3 regions of the Phyllobacterium sp. GQ127 genome follow, and region 2 is predicted to be linked to each of the others. Evidence: predicted binding sites of a transcription regulator. Region 2 holds the regulator's gene; each other region holds the start of a gene.

Region 1 (6,209 bases), 110 kb from region 2:
CGCAAGGAGAGTTCAAGCTTGACGGGAGGTTTGGCTGCGCTGCTGCGAATAATCACCGGCACATAATCGTCACCAATCCGCACCTCCCATTCCGCGTGAATCCTGCCGGAATGCGGGCGCAGGCGGTCACCCAGACGGTCCAGGCGCTCTTTGCGTACAAGCTCGGCAGAAAGTCCAATTGCCGCCAGAACATCAAGGTCATCTACGGTTGGGGATATCGGCTGGAACCCGTCCGGAAATTCCTCGGCGATAAAAGCCGTTGAAAGCCTGCCTTCCCTCCAGCGGGGGTGCTGCATCAGCGCCGCGAGAAATGGAATATTATGCTCAATTCCGTCGACGACAAAATTGTCGAGCGCATCGGCCATCGCATCGACAGCTTCCAGCCGTGTCGGTGCCCAGGTGCAAAGCTTTGCCACCATAGGATCATAGAACATCGAAATTTCGGACCCTTCCGTCACGCCCGTATCATTCCGGATGACAGCTTTGCCCACAGGACCCTCCAGCGGCGGACGATACCGCGTCAGCCGCCCGATTGATGGCAGAAAATTACGATATGGATCTTCTGCATAAAGACGGCTTTCAACGGCCCATCCATTGAGCTTCACCTCGTTTTGCTTGATTGCAAGCTTTTCCCCAGCGGCAATGCGGATCATCTGTTCAACCAGATCGATGCCGGTAATCAGCTCAGTTACAGGATGCTCCACCTGCAAGCGTGTATTCATCTCAAGGAAATAAAAGTTGCGGTCCTTGTCTACGATAAATTCGACGGTGCCGGCGCTCTGATAATCAACGGCTTTGGACAGCGCCACGGCCTGTTCGCCCATTGCTTTGCGAGTTGCCTCATCCAAAAATGGTGATGGTGCCTCTTCGACGACCTTCTGGTTGCGCCGTTGTACGGAACATTCCCGTTCGCCAAGATAAATGCAATTGCCAAAGCTATCTGCAAGAACCTGAATTTCGATGTGGCGCGGATCGACAATGAACTTTTCGATGAAGATGCGATCATCTCCGAAGGAATTACGCGCTTCCGAGGTCGCGCGTTCAAATCCGTCGCGCACTTCAGCCTTGTTCCAGGCTATGCGCATGCCCTTACCGCCGCCGCCAGCGGAAGCCTTGATCATGACGGGATAGCCGATTTCTCCGGCGATCCGTTCAGCATGTGCAACGTCAATAATCACATCGGGTGAACCGGGCACAGTGCTGACCTTTGCCTCATTGGCAAATTTTTTCGATTCGATTTTGTCGCCCATCGCGATGATCGCGCGGGGCTTCGGACCAATGAATATAATGCCCTGCTTTTCCAGCTCTTCGCAAAAAGAGGCGCGTTCGGAAAGAAAGCCATAACCGGGATGGACAGCCTCTGCCCCGGTTTCCTTGCAAGCAGCGATAATCTTTTCAGGGACGAGATAGCTTTCGGATGCCGCAGCTGGTCCGATATGCACGGCCTCATCCGCCATCTCAACATGCACAGCATCACGATCAGCGTCAGAATAGACCGCTACTGTTGCAATTCCCATTTTCCGTGCAGACTTGATAACGCGGCACGCAATCTCACCACGATTGGCAATCAGAATTTTTTTAAACACTTAGACCTCCCAACAGATCTTTGTTTCTATTGTGAAACACAACTTTGCTCAACAGCTGTCAATTAATTGTACGCCGGTTCCGTGGTCTCTCGCTTCTTGCCCTCGCGCCAGATCAGATAGGCGCCTGATGCAACGATGATGATGATCCCGACCCATTTAGATGGCGTTGGAAAATCACCGAAAACCAATAAGCCGATGAGAACTGCCATGACAATTTCGAGATATTGGAATGATGCCAGCAGGGAAGCCGGTGCAAGTCGTGAGGCATGTGTGATCAGGAGATGTCCGATTGTGGCTATCAATCCCATCATGAACAGCAAAAACCACGACATGGCATTTCCTGGCATGGCGAATGTCATGTCTTGAATACCCAGAAATGCAGCAGGTATGAGGGCAATCAAAACGGTAATCGTTCCGCCAATCCCGGCATAAAGCTGCATCACAAGCGGCGTATCGACAGTGCCATAGCGGCGATTGAGGATAAGGTAGATTGCAAAGACCGCTGCTGTTCCAAGCGGCAGCAACGATACCCACCCAAACAGCTCCCAGCTTGGCTGTATGACGATCAATGTTCCAATGAAGCCGATTGCCACTGCAACCCGGCGTCGCCAACCAACTTGCTCCTTTAGAATAAGCGCCGACAAGACGGTCAACATCAGTGGCTCAACGAAAAACACCGCCATTGCGTCTGCGAGCGGCATATATTTGACGGCTGCATAAAAGCACAGGCTGCCAATACCCATAAGGAAACCGCGAAACAGATTTCCCCACAGTTTCACAGGTATCAGGGATTTGAAGCCCGTCATGGGCACAATGATCATCATGGTCAAAATGGTTTGGACAACAAACCTGAAAAGCGTAGCTGTTGCAGGCGGCAGGCTGTCAAAGACCGAAAGCCATTTGGCTATAGCGTCCATCATAGGCAGGAAGAACATGGCGGCAGCCATCGCAGAAACGCCCCGCACCTGTTGTGAGGTCGTATTTTCCATCGCCAATACCTTTCTGAAGAAAGTCCGCTGGTAGGAATTTTGGCATATCTGCTCCACCAGAAAAAGCAATCTCGGCGCCTAAACAATCTCGCGCAATAGCTGCAAAATTTGACTTTTGGGGCCGTAAATGGTGCAACGAGCCCTCCCAAGACTGAAAAAATAAGAAAAACTGGAGAATTCCATGAATTTTCGCTCGAATATCATGACCGAAACGCCTGACATGGACACCATGGGTGGACGGCTGCTACGGGCTCGCGATGCCAAATCCATGAGTGTTTCGCAAGTTGCCGAGCGCATTGGCGTCAAGACCCAGACAATCCTTGCATGGGAGTCGGACCGGTCAGAGCCGCGGGCCAATAGGCTTGTCATGCTTGCCGGGTTTCTCGGTGTTACGCCAACATGGTTGATGCACGGTATTGGTCAGGCCCCTGTGGATATCGCTGAAGATGCGGCGACCATCAATGCCGAAATAAGCATACTCAAGAACCATCATGAAAAACTCGGCAATCGGATTTCCAATCTGGAAGATCGTATAGCAGCGCTCAAAGCAGCGTAAAATATGGGGATTCACCGTTATGTTCAGCGGCGAACCTTGGAACATATGGCGAACGCCCATCGCGTTTAAACCGGAACCATGCAAAGATTAAAAGTGATTCGAAACCATAAAATACTGGCCTGCCATGGATGATACTAACGACCTATTTTCAGCAATCGTGAAGACTGCACGCGAGCGGCAGGAAGCAATAGCACCGGCCCAAAAAACCGAAGCACCTTCACAGGTTGCTGCGGCTTTGCCTGTTACGCCGACCAAGCCAGTTCCGGCTCGCGCTCCTGCGCGTGCCGTTCCGGAAACGAGCGGTAATTATAACGCGTCGGACATTGAGGTTCTCGAAGGTCTGGAGCCGGTTCGGCGTCGCCCCGGCATGTATATCGGTGGCACGGATGAGCGGGCGCTGCATCACCTTTTTGCTGAAGTCATCGACAATTCCATGGATGAGGCCGTTGCCGGTCATGCCAATTTTATTGACATTGATCTGGATGAAAACGGCTATCTCTCAGTAACGGATAATGGTCGTGGTATCCCGGTCGATGCTCACCCGAAATTCAAGGATAAGTCCGCCCTCGAAGTCATCATGACGACATTGCATGCGGGCGGTAAGTTTGATTCCAAAGTCTATGAAACATCCGGCGGTCTGCATGGTGTCGGCGTATCAGTGGTCAACGCGCTTTCCGACCATCTTGAGGTAGAAGTTGCGCGAAATCGACGCCTTTATCGCCAACGTTTCTCACGCGGCATAGCGCTTGGCCCGCTTGAAGAAGTGGGTGAAGTGCAAAACCGTCGTGGCACGCGCATAACTTTCCATCCGGATGCAGAAATCTTCGGGCAGGAAGCAAAGTTTGATCCAGCGCGCCTGTACAAGATGGCCCGTTCCAAGGCTTATTTGTTCGGCGGCGTTGAGATTCGTTGGAGTTGCGCTCCCTCGCTGCTCGATCCCAAGGATCCGACACCGGACAAAGCAGTTTTCCATTTTCCCGGAGGTCTAAAAGAATATCTGGCCGCTTCGCTGGGCAAGGATTTTCAAGTTACCCGCGAAATGTTTGCGGGCAAGACGGAAAAATCCGGCGGGCATGGATCAATGGAATGGGCGGTTGCCTGGTATGGCGGCGATGGGTTCGTCAACTCCTATTGCAACACCATTCCCACAGGCGAAGGTGGAACGCATGAAGCGGGACTCCGCATCGCCCTCACCCGTGGGTTGAAAGCCTATGCGGAACTGACGAACAACAAGCGGGCATCGATCATCACCACCGACGACGTGATGATTTCATCTGCTGCCATGCTTTCCGTCTTTATTCGCGAACCTGAATTTGTCGGCCAAACCAAGGATAAGCTTGCAACGGTGGAAGCACAGCGCCTTGTTGAAAACGCCATTCGCGACCCGTTCGACCATTGGCTTGCTGCATCGCCGCAAGAAGCATCGAAACTGCTCGATTGGGTGGTGGACCGCGCGGAAGAGCGGGTAAAACGCCGTCAGGAAAAAGAGGTCAACCGTAAATCAGCGGTGAAAAAACTGCGTCTGCCGGGCAAACTGGCTGATTGCAGTCAAACCGGAGCGCTCGGTGCAGAACTCTTTATCGTTGAGGGTGATTCCGCGGGCGGTTCCGCAAAGCAGGCGCGGGATCGTGCGACGCAGGCTGTTCTGCCGTTGCGCGGCAAGATTTTGAATGTTGTCAGCGCCGGCCGGGAAAAAATGACGGCCAATCAGCAGATTAGCGATCTTATACAAGCGCTTGGCTGCGGTACCCGGTCAAAATATCGCGATGAAGATCTGCGCTATGATCGCATCATCATCATGACCGATGCTGACGTTGACGGCGCTCATATCGCATCGCTCTTGATCACATTCTTTTATCAGGAAATGCCCGACCTTATCCGCAATGGCCATTTGTTCCTTGGCGTCCCGCCACTTTACCGCATCGCTCAAGGCGGAACAGTGGCCTATGCGCGCAACGACGCCCATAAGGACGAGTTGATGAAGACGCTTTTCACGGGTCGTGGAAAGATCGAAATCGGCCGGTTCAAGGGACTGGGCGAGATGCGCGCCGATCAGCTCAAAGAAACCACGATGGATCGCAAGAAGCGCACGCTGCTTCGCGTTCAGATTGATGAAGAGTGGGCCAATGAAACGCGCCTTGCAGTCGATGATCTGATGGGAACGCGTCCTGACGCGCGCTTCCGGTTCATTCAGGATCGCGCTGCCTTTGTTGAAGAGCTGGATATTTAGAACAAGGTGGCATGAGCTTCATGCGTAGTTCGCCCTTCGACAAGCTCAGGATTGCTTACCATGAGGAAGGTGGCTTGGCTGCATAGATAGCTATGAGTTAGCAGAACTACTCCCTGCAAACCTCAACCTTCCTCACGGTGAGCTTGTCGAACCACGCAGAATAAGTCTTGCAGCCAAGTCGAATAATCAACCTATCGATGCTCTAAACGTCGTCCATTGGCGGCGCAGAGGTGAGATTTCTGCGATCTCGGTCGACGCATCGAAACCCTTTGCTTTCAACCGCTTCAAGTAGACGGGCGTCAGCCAAACGGGCAGGTAAGCGGGGCGCAAAGATTTCGGCAACCCTTCAGAACCTGCCTGAAATTTGGAAAAATGATCCTCAGCCAGCGCGATCATGGCCGCGACAGCACGCTCGGTCGCTTGCCGGTCAGTGCCATCCAGCAGGACCTGCGAGGTACACCCCACAGCGCTAAGTACATCAGCAGGTATATAAACTTGGCCGCGACGGCGGTGTAGCGGCAAACTCCGCAAAAGTCCTGTGATGGCTTGGGCAACACCGGCATGTCCTGCAAGATCGGCATGCTTTGCCGCCTGCTCCGTGTCAAGGATCAGCGATGCAAGCTGGATCATGGCTGAAGCCGTTTCTCCGCAATAACCTTCCAGATCATTTCGGCTCGGCATGGGATCATCGTAAAAGTCAAAAATCCGCGCTTCGCAATAATTGTCGAAAGCCGCATGGGGCAGATTGTATGTTTGAATAGTATCCACAAGGGCGGCGGCAACCGGGTTACCTGCTGCTGCACCATGCTCTGTGCCATTGATCAGATCGCGCCACCATTGTAGCCGCA
Region 2 (6,209 bases):
AGCATTGGCAAAGGATGCAAACGGAGGATGGCGGGTGATCCTTGACGTCATAGGCACCGAACGTCCTTCATTGCGTTATGGACCGGAGCGTATTGCGGTTTCTGCACGTCATTTGCCGCGAGATTTGAGCATTGGCGATGGACTCAAAGCACTGGTCCATCTGCGTCCGCAATCGGGCCCGGTTCGGCCAGCCAATTATGATTTTGCCTTTAACAATTATTATCGCGGCATTGGAGCCAACGGCTTTTTGCTGGGCCTGCCTCAAAAAGCCGATGTCGCGCCAAAGGCCGGAATAGCAGCAGCGGCATTCCTGACAATTAGCAATATTCGCCAGCAACTCACCCATCGCATATTGAAAAGCATTAAAGGGGAGCCGGGCGATATTGCGACATCGCTGGTGACAGGGCAGCGCGACGGCATAAGCGAGGAGACCAACAATGCCATGCGCCGCAGCGGCTTGTCACATATTTTGTCCATATCCGGCTTCCATATGGCATTGGTGGCTGCAATCAGCATAGGTTCGCTGCGCGCTGTATTCGCATTCTTTCCAAGTGCATCGGCCCGCTATCCCGTCAAGAAACTCGCGGCTGTCATCGCCCTGTTTGGCTCGGCATTCTATCTTCTGCTTTCAGGCGCCGACGTTGCCGCACAACGCAGCTTTGTGATGCTGGCAGTCATGTTGCTTGCAATGACCGTTGATCGCGCGGCGATATCGATGCGTAATCTCGCAATTGCCGCCTCAATTACAATTGCGGTTTCACCACATGAAATTCTCGGACCAAGTTTCCAGATGTCCTATTCAGCAACTGCTGCCCTTATAGCTTTATATGGCTGGTGGTCACGCTACCATTTGAGACGAGGCCTACGGAAACAGACAAGTGCCAAGGCCGGCATATGGCTGTTTCCATCAAAAGCAACGGCCTATATTGGCGGCATTGCCATGACCTCGCTGGTTGCTGGCGGAGCAAGCTCGATCTTTGCTGCCTATCATTTCAATAATACCGCTCCTTTTGGCCTTGTCGGAAATGCCTTGGCGCTACCAATTGTCTCAATTCTCGTGATGCCCTTCGCAGTGCTTGGCCTGCTCGCCATGCCTTTTGACCTCGATTGGCTTCCGTTTAAAATCATGGGATGGGGCATCGAGATTGTTATCGCCATAGCAAAAGCCGTGGCGTCGCATTCACCAAGTGGAAATCTTGGGTTGATGTCCGAAACTTCGCTTATTCTTATGGCGATAGGGCTTTTGCTTCTTCTATTTCTTTCAACGTGGTTGCGCCTGCTTGCCTTGCCATTGGTAGCATTGGCAATTGGTTTGACGGGACGGGCATCCTATCCTGCGATTATGGTCTCAGAAGACGGAAAACTGGTCGCGTTAAGAACGGACGACGACCATCTGGCGATCAATAAACAAGTGGGCAGCGCCTTCAGCCTCGATAATTGGCAGTTGGGGTATAGGGCCGGGCAGATCATTAAGCCGGCAATGAAAGGCGAGGTTGCAAGCGGCGCTCAATTCGAATGTGCCGATAAGCTTTGCACTGCCCGGGAGCCAGGAGGATTAATCGTTGCCTATACCGATGATGCAACAAGAACAGCAGATGCATGCCTAGAAGGGGATATCATCATTTTGGCTTTTGCCGCGAAGGCTACAAATTGTCCAAATGCTGGAAAATTGTTGCTTTCATCGCAAATGCTGGCGCTCAAAGGCGCTGCGGAGATCAGGTTTGATGCTCCACAATCTGACTCTGTCAAAGCCGATTCCACACCAGTTGGCACCGATTTGGCAAAACAAGAGCTTTCTCAACGCCTGAATTCGGTTGATATAAAGTATGCGATTGGCACGCCCAATCGCCCTTGGAATAATTACCGCATCTATTCCCGCGCCGCGCGCAATCTTGAAGAGCGGCAACTATCCAAGAAACCACCGGATACAAGCAATAAAATGTAGTTCGGCGTTTATGGTAGTCCCAAACATTTTTCGCTAGCTGCTATTCTGTGGCTGTTCGAATGGAGCCTACGAACAAAAGCACACCGTCCAGCGAAGCGTAAACGCCATCAATATCTGCGTATCAGACCGACCAGCTTGCCCTGTACCTGAACGCGGTCCGGTCCAAAGATGCGGGTTTCATAGGCGGGGTTTGCTGCTTCGAGAGCAATGGATGCACCTTTTCGGCGAAAACGCTTCAACGTTGCTTCTTCATCATCCACGAGTGCCACAACGATTTCACCGGGGCTCGCGGTATCTCCGCGCTTGATAACAACAGTGTCGCCGTCAAAAATACCCGCTTCGATCATGGAGTCACCTTTGACCTCAAGCGCATAATGCTCACCGCTGCCGATCATATCGGGCGGGAGATTGAGCATGTGAGTCTGGTTTTGAATTGCAGCGATCGGCACACCGGCAGCGATACGTCCCATAACAGGAATGCTGATCATGTTGGCAGCAACAATATCGGCAGTGCTTGCTTGCGGGCGAGGCGGCGCAACATTTCGTCCCAAACTGCCTTCAATAACGCTCGGAGAAAATTTGCGTTGCGCGTTCAGACCCGGCGCAATTGAGTCGGGCAGGCGAAGCACTTCCAGCGCCCGTGCCCTATTTGCTAGCCGACGAATAAATCCTCGCTCCTCCAGTGCGGTAATCAGGCGATGAATGCCGGATTTAGATGCGAGATCAAGTGCATCCTTCATTTCATCAAAAGAAGGGGGAATGCCCGTTTCCTTCAACCGTTCATGTATGAAGAGCAGAAGTTCATGTTGTTTGCGCGTCAGCATAGGGGCGATCCTTAAGTGTGGAATCGGAAAAACAAAACCAGAACAAACACTATATGTTCCAGTTGTGTTCCACAAGGATTAATATCTGGTATAAACCAGCCCTATATGCCCAATTACTCTGAAAATCAGATGGAATGACGCAAAATATGGGCCTATCCGCTTATCGGAGGACCGCTCGACTGGCGCACTGTGAGTTCTACGGGCCATAATTCATGAATATTGTCCACGGGTTCGCCATCAAGGACGCGCACGAGCATTTCAGCGATTCTCGTGGCGGCGGAGCGCATTGATGATCGCGTGGTGGTCATGGATGGAACCATGTTGCTGGCATTGAGATATGGAAAGACATCGTCATGGGTGATGAGCGATACTTGTTTGCCCAACTGATAACCCTTGTTGCGAACTGCACGTGACACACCCAAAGCGGTCATCATTGATCCTGCAATGATTGCTGTCGGTTGCGGAGTGCATGAAAGCAGCCGTTGCGTTTCACGAAAACCGATTTCATCAGAGAAGTAGTCGTGTACGATGAAGCGCGGGTCGATTTCGACGCCGCGTTCGCTTAGCGCTTGGCGATATCCGAGCTCGCGATGCTCAGAGAACGTAAACCCTCTTAACCCGTCAATCATGGCTATATGCCGATGTCCAAGGTCGAGGAGGTGGCTTGCGGCCTGATAGAATGCGCCCTGATTGTCGATATCCAGCCAGGCATGGGGCCTGTCTATGTTCGTACGGCCATGCAGAACAAAGGGAAAGTTTGCATCGATCAGCATGGATACGCGCTCATCGACCAAAACAGGCCCGGAGACGATGATCGCATCAACCCGTTTGCTCGAAATCAGGCGCTTATAGACCGAAATCTCGTCATTATCGACAATGGGACTGAGCAGAAAATCAATCTCGTCCCGGGAAAGGCGCTCCGCCAAGCCGGCAAGAAATTCCGCGGTATGAGGCCCAAATCGCTGGCTGGAATCTGCGGGGATAACCAGACCGATAGCACCGACACGGCCCATGGCTAGACGTCGGGCATTTGCATTTGCGCTATAGCCAAATTTCAATGCGGCTTTATTGACGCGCTCGCGCGTAGCCTCATTCACTTCCGGATAACCGTTCAGCGCGCGGCTAACGGTCGTCTGGGAAAGGTTGAGCTTTTCAGCGAGTTCTTTCAGCTTCATGCCGGACGGTCCAAAACTGTATTCCTATCTGCGTCGTTCGATGTCTTTGCCTTCGTAATATAATCATACTTCAAAGCGCTTTAAATGATCTGCACAATTTTATTTGCCTGATTAATGGCGTTCATAAACTATTTATTGACATTCGTTTTGCGTTTTGACACCTTTTATCCAAAGCGCTTTGGATAGGTTAATTTCACTGTCTGATGTGCTTGAGGAGGATCGTCAATTGGGGATTGAGTGCCGTCCGGCATGGGTTGATCCATCAAATATTTCTGGGAGGATTTATGAAAAAGAGTTCAGTTTTTGCGGGCATCCTGCTTACAGCGCTGTTGTCTTCAGGTGCCTATGCAGCCAATCTTTCTATTGTTTACAGCTCGACCGGCAATGAAAATGCCGAGTTGCGCAAGCAGCTTGACCGTTTTGAAAAAGAAACAGGCAACAAGGTTTCCATTGTGGCGATGCCATCAAGCAGTTCTGACAATTTCGGTCAGTATCGCCTTTGGCTTGCAGCCGGAAACTCGGATATCGATGTCTATAAGACCGATGTGGTATGGGCGCCTCAGCTATCAGAGCAATTTCTCGATCTGACCGAAGCGGCAAAAGGCGTGGTCGACCAGCATTTCCCGTCGATCATTGAAAGCCAGACAGTGGACGGCAAATTGGTTGCCCTGCCATTATACACAGATGCGCCAGCACTTTATTATCGCAAGGATCTGCTCGAAAAGTACAAGAAGCCGGTCCCCAAGACATGGGATGAAATGGCTGCGACCGCCAAGGAAGTGCAGGATGGCGAGCGCCAAGCCGGAAACAAGGGAATGTTCGGATTTGTGTTTCAGGGAAATGCCTATGAGGGTTTAACCTGTAATGCATTGGAATGGATAAAATCATCCGGCGGCGGCCAGATTGTTGAGGCTGACGGTACCATCTCGGTCAATAATCCGGAGGCGGTTGCTGCGATTGATCGTGCCAAAGGCTGGATAGACACCATATCGCCAAAGGGTGCGCTGGCCTATAAGGAAGAAGAGTCCCGCGGGGTCTGGCAGACAGGCAATTCCGTCTTCATGAGGAATTGGCCTTACGCTTATTCATTGAGCCAAGGCGCTGACAGCGCCGTCAAAGGTAAGTTCGATGTTGCGCCGCTGCCCGTGGGAAAAGAGGGCGAGAAATCTGCCGCAACGCTGGGCGGTTGGAATGTGGCTGTTTCAAAATATTCCAAATCACCGGATGAGGCCATAAAGCTTGCTTTGTTCCTGGCAGATGAAAAGCAGCAAAAGGAAATGGCAATCAATATTTCTCATTTGCCGACCATCAAATCGCTCTACGATGACAAGGATATTGCTGCGGCGCAGCCTTTGATCCCATTGTGGAAGCCGGTTTTTGAAACGGCGGTTCCACGACCGTCTGCTCCGACAAAGGTCAAGTATAACGAAGTCTCCTCAATGTTCTGGAGTGCTGTTCACGACACATTGTCCGGAAATGGCACGGCCGCTGAAAACATTGAAGTACTTGAAGCCAAGATCGCCGAGCTTCAGGGAGGTAGCTGGTAGTTTTCTGCCAGCATAAGGGCACGGTGCGAGCGGTTGGAAGCCTCCTGACAATCCGCTCGCACCGACTGCCTGAGTTCACATCCCGATGTTTTTCCTGGGCAGGAATTCAAACATGACCTCAACAGCATTGCGATCAGATCTGTTACGCCAGCGATCCCGCTCGGCTCAGCTTTTCCTCATACCGATGATCATTGCTTTGGCAATCGTGGCTGGCTGGCCATTGATCCGAACCATCTATTTTTCCTTCACCGATGCTTCGCTCACAAATATGGGGGAAGCTAAATGGGTGGGATTCAAGAACTATCTTTCATGGGTCCAGCTGAAAAGTGGGCGCACGCTTTATTCCGGCCTGCTCGTCGATCCAGCATGGTGGAATGCAGTCTGGAACACAGTACGCTTTGCTGTCATTTCGGTGGCGCTTGAAGCCTTTTTCGGAATGATTATCGCCCTCGTGCTGAACGCCGAATTCAAGGGCAGGGGCATTGTCCGCGCAGCAATTCTTATCCCTTGGGCGATACCGACTATCGTCTCTGCCCGCATGTGGGGCTGGATGTTGAACGATCAGTTCGGCATTCTCAATGACCTTTTCATGCGCCTTGGCTTTATCGACAATCCAATCGCATGGACCGCAAGTTCCGATACGGCAATGATCGCCGTGTTGATCGTGGATGTATGGAAGACCACACCTTTTATGGCGCTTCTGATCCTTGCAGGTCTG
Region 3 (6,209 bases), on a different contig from region 2:
TCCAGCGCTTCGATCTTCTGGCCGCGCTTGGTCACCTTGCTGGAAGATACCAGAATATCGTCAATATCCTTGTTTGCCTGACTGAAATGGGTTTGCAGACGCCGCACACGATCATCAAGACGGCCAACATCTTCCATCAACCGGATGACTTCGCCCTGTATCAAATGCGCCTGTTCCCGCATGCGTACGTCTTTGAGCACAGCCTGAATGACCTGAATGGATAGCATCAGCAATGAGGGCGATACGATCACGATACGCGAGCGATGCGCCTTCTGGATCACGCCTTCGAAATTCTCATGAATTTCAGCAAAGACCGATTCCGAGGGCACAAACAGAAACGCCGTATCCTGCGTCTCGCCATTGATAAGATATTTTTCTGCAACATCACGAATATGAATCTCGATATCGCGCCGGAACTGTGTAGCGGCGATCTTCTTGCCTTCCGGCGTTTCGGATTCACGTATGGCGTTCCAGGCTTCCAGGGGAAACTTGGCATCAATGACCAGATTTGCTGCACCATTGGGCATGCGAACCACGCAATCAGGTCTGCTTCCATTCGACAGGGTTGCCTGAAACTCATAAGCGCCCTGCGGCAGACCATCGGCGATAATCGCTTCCATCCGCGCCTGACCGAAGGCCCCACGCGTCTGTTTATTGGCAAGAATTGCCTGTAATTGGACGACCTGACCCGCAAGCGTTTGAATATTATTCTGCGCCGTATCGATGACCGCCAGCCGTTCTTGCAGTTTGGCGAGATTTTCGTGCGTGGACTTGGTCTGATCGGTCATGGTCTGGCCAATCCGGGTGGTCATGCCGTCGAGCCGCTCCCGAATGGATTGATTAAGCTCTGCCTGACGAGAACCGAAAAGTTCAGCCATTGTTTGCATGCGACCTTGCATTTCAGACTGGCTTTTAAGAATTTCCCCCATTCGTGCTTCCGCGTCTCGGGCACGATCTTCTGCCTGTATCTCCGCGACAAGCCGCATCCGTGCTGCCCGCATGACAGCAACAATGGCAAAAATCACCACCAAAGCCATGACAAGCGCCACTGTAAACAGTGTTGCGCCTACAGATATTGAGGTCGCGCCGAGCTGAAACAGCGTTTGATCGAGAGAAATTGAAGTTTCCATAACCCTAGAGTAACCGATTCGATTGGCAAATGTGAGATCAAAACATGAACATTTTTATGATTGGGTCTGATGCCGCATTGACGGCTGAAAATCGAGATATTAGGTGAAGGACATGTCAATCAAACCGCTCGTTATCCTTCCCGATCCGCTGCTTCGTCAAGTTTCCAAACCTGTCGAAAGTTTTGACGTGGATTTGCGCAAATTTTCCGCTGACATGCTGGACACAATGTATGATGCGCCTGGCATTGGTCTGGCGGCCATTCAGGTCGGCACACCGATCCAGATGCTGGTGATTGATCTTGCCAAAGAAGACGAGCCGAAGGCGCCGCAGGTTTACATCAATCCACAGGTGCTTTGGTCCAGCGACGAACGGAATATTTACGAAGAGGGCTGCCTTTCCATCCCTGATTACTATGCGGAAGTCGAGCGGCCCAAACAGGTTCGCGTTTCCTATTTCGATATTGAGGGGAAGCCCCAAGAAGTCGAAGCGGACGGACTTTTGGCCACATGCCTTCAACATGAGATCGATCATTTGAACGGTATTTTGTTCATCGATTATATTTCGCGGTTGAAGCGTGAAATGGTGGTGAAGAAGTTCAAGAAACTCGCCAAGGATCGCCCCACAAGTCGATTGGCGGTTTAGGCGATGAGTTTGCGAATTATATTTATGGGCACGCCGGATTTTTCCGTGCCTATTCTCAATGCGCTGATCGGTCAGGGCCATGAAATTGTCGCGGTCTATAGCCAGCCACCACGCCCTGCTGGCAGGCGTGGACTTGAGCTGACCCCTTCGCCTGTTCACCGGAATGCGGAGCAATTCGGCATCGAGGTCCGCACACCCAAGAGCCTGAAAGATCCGGATGAGCAGCAGGCCTTTATCGACCTTAAGGCCGATGTTGCGATTGTTGTCGCCTATGGCCTGATTTTACCGAAAGAAATTCTCGAGGGCACCCGCCTCGGTTGCTATAATGGACATGCCTCATTGCTTCCGCGCTGGCGGGGAGCTGCGCCAATTCAGCGTGCCATTATGGCTGGTGACCTTGAAACCGGCATCATGATCATGAAGATGGATGAAGGTCTCGATACCGGGCCGGTCGCCATGGTCGAGAAAATCAACATTACGGCTGACATGACGGCGGGCGAACTGCATGACCAGCTTAGCATGGCCGGCGCTGATCTGATGGTTCGCGCCATTGCTGCTCTGGAACGCGACAGCCTGACCCTCACACCGCAATCCGATGAGGGCGTAACCTACGCCTCCAAGATTACCAAGGTCGAAACCCGTATCGACTGGACCCAGCCTGCCATTGACGTCCATAACCGTATTCGTGGTCTGGCGCCGTTTCCCGGTACCTGGTGTGAAATGGAAATTGGCGACGATCTGGAGCGTGTCAAACTTCTGCGCTCAGTGCTCGCCACAGGCGTAGGTGCCCCCGGAACCGTATTGGACGACGATTTGCGCATTGCCTGCGGCGAAGGAGCTGTCCGTCTGCGGACATTGCAGCGTGCAGGCGGCAAAGCCATGGATGGGCAGGAGTTTCAGCGCGGAGCTAAAATCGCGCAAGGCACACGACTGCCATGAGTGATGTCACGGTCCAGACTACAAGCCCTGACGATTATCCTGAAGTTGCCAACCTTGTCGAGCGTGCCTTCGGGGGAACCGGCGAAGTTGAATTGATTTCTCGGTTGAGAGAAAATAACGATGTTCTGCTCGAGCTTGTTGCCCGGAAAAACGGGATTCTGACAGGACACATCCTGTTTTCACGCGTGAAGATTACCGGTAAGAACCACGACGCCGTCGCTTTGGCGCCTTTGGCAGTATTGCCGGAGTTTCAAAAGCAAGGTGTCGGAAGTCTCCTCATTCAGACAGCCCATACGAAGCTCGTCGCTGCAGGAGAGACCTTATCGCTCGTTCTTGGCGATCCCGCATATTACGGCAGATTTGGCTATGAGCATCTGCGCGCTGCAGGTTTTGAGAGCGCTTACCAAGGGAAATATCTGCAAGCTTTAGCTTTTGCCGATGCGCCATCGACCGGCGTCCTGCAGTATGCTCCAGCTTTTGGAGCACTCTAATGCCCCGCTACAAGCTTACTGTCGAGTATGATGGTACGCCATATGCAGGTTGGCAGCGTCAGGAAAACGGCCACACCGTCCAGGCCGCCATCGAACAGGCCATCTTCAAGTTTTGCGGTGAGAGCATATCTCTTGGCGCAGCCGGACGCACAGACTCGGGCGTTCATGCCAGCGCGCAGGTTGCCCATGTCGATCTCGTCAAGGACTGGAGCAGTTCAAAAATTCGCGAAGCGCTCAACGCCCATCTCGTTTTTGCGGGCGAAACTGTCAGTATCATAAATGTAGAACTGGTCAGTTCTCAGTTTGACGCGCGATTTTCAGCAACGGGCCGCCACTATCTCTACCGGATCGTCAACCGCCGCCCCCCTGCCCCGCTGGAGGCTTATCGCGCATGGTGGGTGAAAAAGCCGCTTGATGCAGAAGCCATGCACGCTGCAGCGCAGAGGTTGATCGGAACACATGACTTCACCACATTTCGTGCAACGCAGTGCCAATCAAAAAGCCCTGTTAAAACGCTCGATTTCTTGAGCGTCAGCCGCAAGGGCGAAATTGTCGAGATCAGGGCGTCCGCGCGGTCATTTCTGCACAATCAAATTCGCTCTTTCGCTGGAACACTACAGGAAGTTGGCTGTGGGCGATGGGATGCGGATGATGTGAGCGCTGCTCTTGAAGCGCGCGATCGGCAGGCGTGCGGTCCTGTAGCACCACCCCACGGTTTATACCTGATCGGCGTAGACTACCCGCTCACCGACGGCATCGCAATTCCCAGAGCATTTTGAAACATGATCACCATCAATATCGAACCGATGATGAATGCGATGAAAAACGTCGCTGACCAAATATAGGGTTTTTTCAATGCCACATGCACCAGCCTGTAGGTAAAAACGATAATCAGCGCATAAACCATCATGCTCATGCTGCTAATCAGAGTTGGCCAGTCAGGAAAAAGCATTCGTACCAGCGTAGCTGGCACCGTTAGCCACGCACCTATCGCAGATCCCCAATTGGTGGCGACGACATAAGGGCTGAAACGCTTTACGATTCCCAATGGTCGGGCAAGCAATGCCACTATCACCAACGGCAGAACCCAGCTTGCAAGATCGATAAAGGCAGCACTTCCGATTATGGAAAGGCGGCTTCCAGTTCCCGGACGCAGAGCGACAAGGTCATTGGCAAAAACAATCCAGCCCAGAATGAGCGGCGGCAGCGATATTGTTATGGCGTGAAAAGACTGCCAAAAACCGTCTTCCGAAAAATCAAGCTCTTCAAGACCGTCTGCATGACCATTCATCATGCGCCAGGTGCCGCGAAGATAGCGTTGTATTTCGTTCCAGTCGGGTATGTCGTTCATCAACTCGTCACGCAAAAAAATCCGCAATGAACCGCTCGTAAATCTGCGTCAAGGTTTCAAGATCGGCAACCGATACGCGTTCATCGACCATGTGCATGGTCTGGCCAACAAGACCGAATTCAACCACCGGGCAATAGTCCTTGATGAAACGGGCATCTGATGTGCCGCCGGATGTCGAGAGCTGAGGACGCTTTCCCGTCACCTTTTCAACCGACGAGGTCAAAGTTCCGATCAGCTTTTCATTATGCGTCAGGAATACGTGGCTTGGACGATCGCGCCAGACCAGGTCGTAGTTCACCGGCGTCTTCCTGCCCGGACGTAGCTTGCGGCGGCCTGCCGCCTTGTCGAGCCTGTTATGTATCTCGGCCATCAGCGTCTCATCGGTCCACGTGTCGTTAAACCTGACATTGAAGGTCGCACTGGCTTCGGCAGGGATAACATTGACTGCTGGGTTTCCAACATCAATCGTCGTTACTTCCAGATTGGTCGCCTGGAAATTCTTGGTGCCCTTGTCAAAGGCGGGATAGAGAAGGCTGTCGACGAGCATGGTCAGGCCACGGATCGGATTATCCGCAAGATGCGGATAGGCAGCATGCCCTTGTATACCGCGCACGATAATCGTGCCCGATAGAGAACCGCGACGGCCAATCTTGATCATATCACCGAGCGTATCCGGATTGGTCGGCTCACCAACGATTGCCGCGTCCCAGCTTTCTCCCTTGGCTTTTGCCCATTCGAGCAATTTACCGGTACCGTTGATGGAAGGCCCTTCCTCATCCCCGGTTATCAGAAATGAGATTGAGCCTTTGAGCTCACCGTTTTTCTCCAGATAGCGGGCAACAGCTGCGGCGAAACAGGCGATGCCACCCTTCATATCCACAGCCCCGCGCCCATACATCTCGCCATTATGAATGGTCGCAGAGAATGGTGGATAGGTCCACGCCGCTTCATCGCCCACAGGAACCACATCCGTATGTCCCGCGAACATCAAATGCGGTCCGTTTCCGGAACGCCGTGCATAAAGGTTCTCTACATCGGGCGTCCCATCTTCGCTGAAAACGGGTCGTTCGACCGAGAATCCCAACGGTGCCAGCAGGGATTGGACTGTCGTCAGTGCTCCGCCTTCCAAAGGCGTCACGGAAGGGCAGGCGATGAGCCGGGCGAGGTTTTGTACTGGATCAGCAGAGGATTTCATGTGTAATGCGATAATGGAAAAGCGCGATCCTGTCACGCTTCACGTGACTGATTTCGTGCCGCTTTTTGCTTGAAGGATGTGTCATGGTCTCCAACAAGTCGCGCATTGTCGTCGCTGGTTCAGGATCAATCGGGTGCTATGTCGGTGGAAGCTTGGTAGCAGCTGGACGCGCGGTCTGTTTTTTGACGAGGCCTCGCACCGAGGCAAAGCTTCGAGAGGCCGGACTTAAGGTCATCGACCTTGATGGGACACAGCAACTCATTCCACATCATGAGTTCGAACTGAGCAGCGATCCTGCAGTAGCCTTTGCGGATGCCGACATTGTTCTGATCACAGTTAAAAGCGGCGCCACCGAGGAAATGGCCGGACTTGCCGCAAAACATGCGCCTGCTGGTGCCATTATCGTCAGCCTTCAAAACGGCGTCGGCAACACGGAAATTTTACGCCGCATACTGCCGGA

The links. The regulator LexA, encoded in region 2, represses DNA repair genes until DNA is damaged. The targets are predictions, from matches to a motif close to TGTTCNNNNTGTGTTCNG.
Region 1: the regulator LexA is predicted to act here: its motif matches at 3,169-3,186, upstream of parE (DNA topoisomerase IV subunit B).
Region 3: the regulator LexA is predicted to act here: its motif matches at 1,164-1,181, upstream of def (peptide deformylase).

Annotation. Positions count from the first base shown of each region.
Region 1 is NZ_JCAXDZ010000001.1:778,952-785,160, forward strand. It holds gene AC6CHM_RS03995 (acetyl-CoA carboxylase biotin carboxylase subunit) at 1-1,586, opposite strand, end outside; gene AC6CHM_RS04000 (DMT family transporter) at 1,649-2,575, opposite strand; gene AC6CHM_RS04005 (helix-turn-helix domain-containing protein) at 2,757-3,131, shown strand; gene parE (DNA topoisomerase IV subunit B) at 3,256-5,361, shown strand; gene AC6CHM_RS04015 (phytoene/squalene synthase family protein) at 5,548-6,209, opposite strand, start outside.
Region 2 is NZ_JCAXDZ010000001.1:666,562-672,770, reverse strand. It holds gene AC6CHM_RS03515 (ComEC/Rec2 family competence protein) at 1-1,945, shown strand, start outside; gene lexA (transcriptional repressor LexA) at 2,053-2,769, opposite strand; gene AC6CHM_RS03505 (substrate-binding domain-containing protein) at 2,922-3,944, opposite strand; gene AC6CHM_RS03500 (ABC transporter substrate-binding protein) at 4,229-5,491, shown strand; gene AC6CHM_RS03495 (carbohydrate ABC transporter permease) at 5,604-6,209, shown strand, end outside.
Region 3 is NZ_JCAXDZ010000002.1:74,637-80,845, reverse strand. It holds partial or broken gene AC6CHM_RS08660 (DNA recombination protein RmuC) at 1-1,001, opposite strand, end outside; gene def (peptide deformylase) at 1,243-1,773, shown strand; gene fmt (methionyl-tRNA formyltransferase) at 1,783-2,712, shown strand; gene AC6CHM_RS08645 (GNAT family N-acetyltransferase) at 2,709-3,203, shown strand; gene truA (tRNA pseudouridine(38-40) synthase TruA) at 3,203-3,982, shown strand; gene AC6CHM_RS08635 (hypothetical protein) at 3,940-4,554, opposite strand; gene dapE (succinyl-diaminopimelate desuccinylase) at 4,562-5,749, opposite strand; gene AC6CHM_RS08625 (2-dehydropantoate 2-reductase) at 5,833-6,209, shown strand, end outside.